Regions from separate parts of the Bacillus sp. URHA0034 genome, predicted to be linked through region 2. Evidence: riboswitches for the same ligand, from Rfam matches in the RefSeq annotation. Region 2 holds a riboswitch; the other holds the start of a gene.
The links. Region 2 has a riboswitch for thiamine pyrophosphate ahead of thiT (energy-coupled thiamine transporter ThiT). Riboswitches for the same ligand answer to the same signal wherever they lie in the genome.
Positions count from the first base shown of each region.

Region 1: it holds a riboswitch for thiamine pyrophosphate, as region 2 does, so the genes downstream of both, thiM (hydroxyethylthiazole kinase) here and thiT (energy-coupled thiamine transporter ThiT) in region 2, are expected to answer to the same signal.

Region 1 is NZ_JBWCDK010000002.1:333,049-335,251, forward strand. Features, by position in the region: gene thiD (bifunctional hydroxymethylpyrimidine kinase/phosphomethylpyrimidine kinase) at 1-74, opposite strand, end outside; gene thiM (hydroxyethylthiazole kinase) at 89-895, opposite strand; TPP riboswitch at 979-1,089, opposite strand; gene ACZ9EE_RS03955 (glutaredoxin family protein) at 1,158-1,397, opposite strand; gene ACZ9EE_RS03960 (metallophosphoesterase family protein) at 1,390-1,899, opposite strand; partial or broken gene ACZ9EE_RS03965 (agmatinase family protein) at 2,200-2,203, opposite strand, start outside.
Region 2 is NZ_JBWCDK010000002.1:1,740,021-1,742,223, reverse strand. Features, by position in the region: gene ACZ9EE_RS10345 (histidine kinase N-terminal domain-containing protein) at 1-512, opposite strand, end outside; TPP riboswitch at 724-832, shown strand; gene thiT (energy-coupled thiamine transporter ThiT) at 947-1,537, shown strand; gene ACZ9EE_RS10335 (FeoA family protein) at 1,697-1,921, shown strand; gene feoB (ferrous iron transport protein B) at 1,921-2,203, shown strand, end outside.

The DNA.
Region 1 (2,203 bases), 1.4 Mb from region 2:
AATGTCTTCAAATCCGCTTGAATTCCAGCTCCGCCGCCGCTATCTGAACCAGCGATTGTTAATGCTCTTTTCATGCTACAAACCTCCGCTATAATTTTTTAATCGAAACATTAGAAATAATATCTTCTTCCGAAACAAGTGCTAATTGATTTAAAAATTCAATTTGGAAACTTCCAGGTCCCGCTTCCGCAGTTTTGTTTGCCGCCTTTTCCGCAGCAATCCCGTAATAGGCTAAAGCCGCTGCCGCTGCCCACAGTACATCTTTTTCCACTCCCGTAAAGGCACCAATTACTGAGGTTAATAGACAGCCCGTACCCGTTACTTTTGTTAAAATCGGATGGCCCCCGGAAACAATATAAGTTGTTTCACCGTCTGAAACGATATCCTCTTTACCAGTGATCACCACAACACTGCCCGTTGTTTGCGCAGCCTTGATCGCAAGCTCGACGGTGTTTCCGTTTCCTGCTCCTGCATCAACACCTTTGATTTCCCATTTTTCGCCGATCACATTCGATACCTCGGCTGCATTTCCGCGCACCACTGAAACCTTGACTTCATTCATTATTTTGTGGGCAGTCTCGGTTCGGTATGGTGTAGCCCCTGCACCAACCGGGTCGAAAATAACCGGAACCCCGTGCTCATTCGCTGATTTCCCAGCCATAATCATACTGTCAACGTTTTCGGCATTTAACGTACCAATATTCAACACTAGTGAACTAGCAATCTTAGCCATATCAGCAACTTCTTCCTTGGCATAGGCCATGACTGGAGATGCACCAAGGGCAAGCAAACCGTTCGCAGTAAAATTTGTCACAACCACATTGGTGATATTATGTACAAGCGGGCTAACCTCTCTTACTCTATTTAATGTTTCATACACATAGCTTTTTTCCAACTTACTCTCCCCTTTTCATTTTTAACATAAAAAAACCAGCTCCAATAAATGGACCCGGTTAGTTTTGAATGCGAAACAAAAACTATCTCACTCGACTACTTTCCTACGCTGGTATTACCCAGATCAGGTCCAAAGGGTTAAAAACTACAATGTTTTCTCTCAGCCTGATTCACAGGGCACCCCTAGTAGATCTTCTATTATTCAATTACTCACTCATATTAACGCTTATATTCTTCAATGTAAAGGAATTGTTTCTACTAGACTAACTCTTGGCTAATTCGATGATCTCCTTTAGCTCATTGGTAAATCCCTTGACGGCTCGTTGATTGAGCACGGTGACTGGGACCCCCAGGAAGCCGTATTTTTCCACTTCTTTTTGGAAAGCAGGATTTTTCGAAATGTCCCTCGCTTCAAAAGGAATCCCTTCTTCCGTGAGGACCCGTTTGACCATCGTACATTCAATACAATCGTTGGTTGTATAGACGATAACTGTTTTACTCATTTGTTTCTCCTTTATTCGAAAAAAAGATATGCTCTGCTTCTATCGTATCACCAATCTCAAAAATGCCAAAGGAAAACAGCTTCTGCCGACGTTTATCAGTGGGGGAGCCAGGGTTAAAAAGCAGTATGCCATTTTCCACTTTTTTCACAGGGATATGAGAATGGCCAAAAATAATACAATCGACTTCATTCTCGGCAAACACTTGGATCGCACGCTTTTCGGTCGTTTTCCCTTTGCCATGACCATGGGTAATACCTATCTTAAACCCGCCCAACTCTAAAATTCTTTTTTCGGGGAAATGTTCCTTGATGGTATCATCGTCGACATTGCCGAAGACCCCTTCGACTTTTGCATAGGTTTGAAGCTCATGAAACACATCGATTGTTTGCCAATCGCCTGCATGAATAATTAAATCCGTATCAGCTAATTCCGCAGTTAATCTGTCCGGAAGTCCTTTGGTACGTTTAGGTAGATGGGTATCGGAAATAATGACAATTTTCATCGTTCATCCCTCGTTCAGCATAGTGTACAGTAAATCTATTATATAACAACGGCCCCGTATGTTGAATTCTAGTGATTACTGCGTTTTATTCCTCGGGAAAGCGCAGAAACAGACATTTCTCGCGCAAGTCTGTCGGAAAACAAACTGTTATAGTATATCATGTCAAAAGTCAAAAACCTTGAGTGAAATTCAACCTTATCGTACCACGACAAGTGGAGCAAAATTTTAAAAGAATGGCCAACCACTCCCCGTCTCAGAAGGAACGGAAAATTAGGTTGGTCATTCTTTTTTATTCATTAGTTAG
Region 2 (2,203 bases):
AATTCATGAATAAAGCTTGAGGTCATTTGGCCGAGTAGTGTTAAGCGATCTTGGTGGGTTGAATCAATAAACATCGTCTTTTCTTCAATAATTTTATTTTTTGCTTCCGAATAATGGGATACGGCAAAATATAAAAATTTATCAAAACAGAAATTAATATCATTAATCGATTTCTGCAGGTCGGACCATGTGAGTCCTGTTTTACTTAAATAGCTATATAAAACGGTCCGGCCGGTATTGACATTGTAAACAAAATCACCAATGTTAATGTCTGCCAAAACTCGTTCCTTTGAAATATCAATGGCAATCTTTTCAATAACATTTAATAATTCTTCCTTTGATAAGGTATGCATGGTAAGAATGACATCTAATAGGGCTTCGGCATTTTCACGAATTTTACCTTTAAAGGGATCACCCTGGTAAATCATTATTGTTTCTTCCCATTCTTGTACTAATTGCTGTTTGTTATGCGCAAAAAAGGCGACTAAATCCGTTTGTTCTCCCGTAGACATGTTGTTTCCCCCTATTGGTTTTAACCAACTGATTACCATGATAATTCGCTGATGATTGTAAAAATCCTTTATAAAATTGTAGAAAAATTTTTTACCTAGTAAAATGTTGTTAATTATTAATCATTTAGAAGGAAATTGATAACATTCCCTAAAATAAAAATCTTGTTTAATTAGAGGAAGAGTAGTATATTTTTTATGGATAACAATTGAATACTTCCACAGGGGGAGCTGCTTTTTATGCGGCTGAGAGTGAACGACCAAGTTCTGACCCTATGAACCTGTTAGTTAACACTAGCGTAGGGATGTGGTTTGCTAAATACAAAAGCAATTCAGACATTCCTTGTCTGGATTGCTTTTTTTCTTCTATTTACGGGTGCCATATAGTCTATGGGAAGAGATCAAGAGGTTCCAATTAGATAAAGGGGGAGAAGTTGGTGTATCAAACGAGAAGTAATACATTATTTATCGCAGAGGTTGCTGTATTTACTGCGCTTGCTTATTTATTAGATTTCGTAGCGGGGATTGTTTCTTTAAAAATTTGGCCGCAGGGTGGTTCCATATCCATTGCGATGGTACCAATATTTCTGATTGCCTATCGCTGGGGGATTAAAGGCGGACTTTTAACAGGCTTTTTATTAGGGTTACTTCAGTTTATTATGGGATTTTCACAAGTTTATACGATTGTTCAAGGAATTATTGATTATTTTATTGCTTTCACAGTAGTTGGAGCCTCAGGGATTTTTGCTTCAGCGATCAAAAAAGCACTGAATGAACAGAACAAAGGAAAATGGATGACGTACGTAATAACTGGGGCATTTTTGGGAAGTGCGCTAAGATATATTTGCCATGTGATTTCCGGAATTGCCTTTTTCGGAGAGTATGCTCCTAAAGGCCAGCCGGTAGCTATCTACTCATTACTTTATAATGGAACTTATATGCTGCCGAATTTCATCATAAGTGCAATCATCACCGTTTTGTTAATTAGTGCACTACCAAAGAAGATGGTTCTGCAAAAAAGTCTATAAGAACGAAGAAAAGGAAAGGATTATCTTTTCCTTTTTTTTTGCATTTTAAGATTTTTTTTCGAACTTTTGTCAAATTTATTATGCTTATTAACTCAAAAAAGTGTTAAAATACATTTAGAAAGATAATCATTCTCAATTAACTTAGATAGGGTGATATACATGTTTGGAGCTTTAAAAGCAGGAGATAAAGGGAAAATAATTGATCTTTCTCATGTTGGTCACCTCGTTCAAAGACGCTTACTCGATTTAGGAATAACTGAAGGATCTGAAGTCTGTGTAAAATGTGTGATGCCATTTGGCGGACCGATTATGATAGAATCATGCGGCCAGTGTGTTGGACTGCGCCGGAAAGAAGCAGTTCAGATTGAAGTGGAGAGAATATAATGGAAATCGCTCTAATTGGAAACCCGAATACTGGAAAAACCTCATTATTTAATAATTTAACAGGTTCCTATGAGTATGTTGGTAACTGGAGCGGTGTAACAGTTGAAAAGAAAGTCGGCGTTTTCAAGAATAATATTGGACAATTAATAGATTTACCTGGAGTATATACTCTTAACCCTTTATCAAAGGATGAGGGGGTTGTTACCTCTTTCTTTTTGAATGAATCCGTTGACCGATTATTAAATATATTAGATGCATCCCAATTAGAACGTAATTTACATT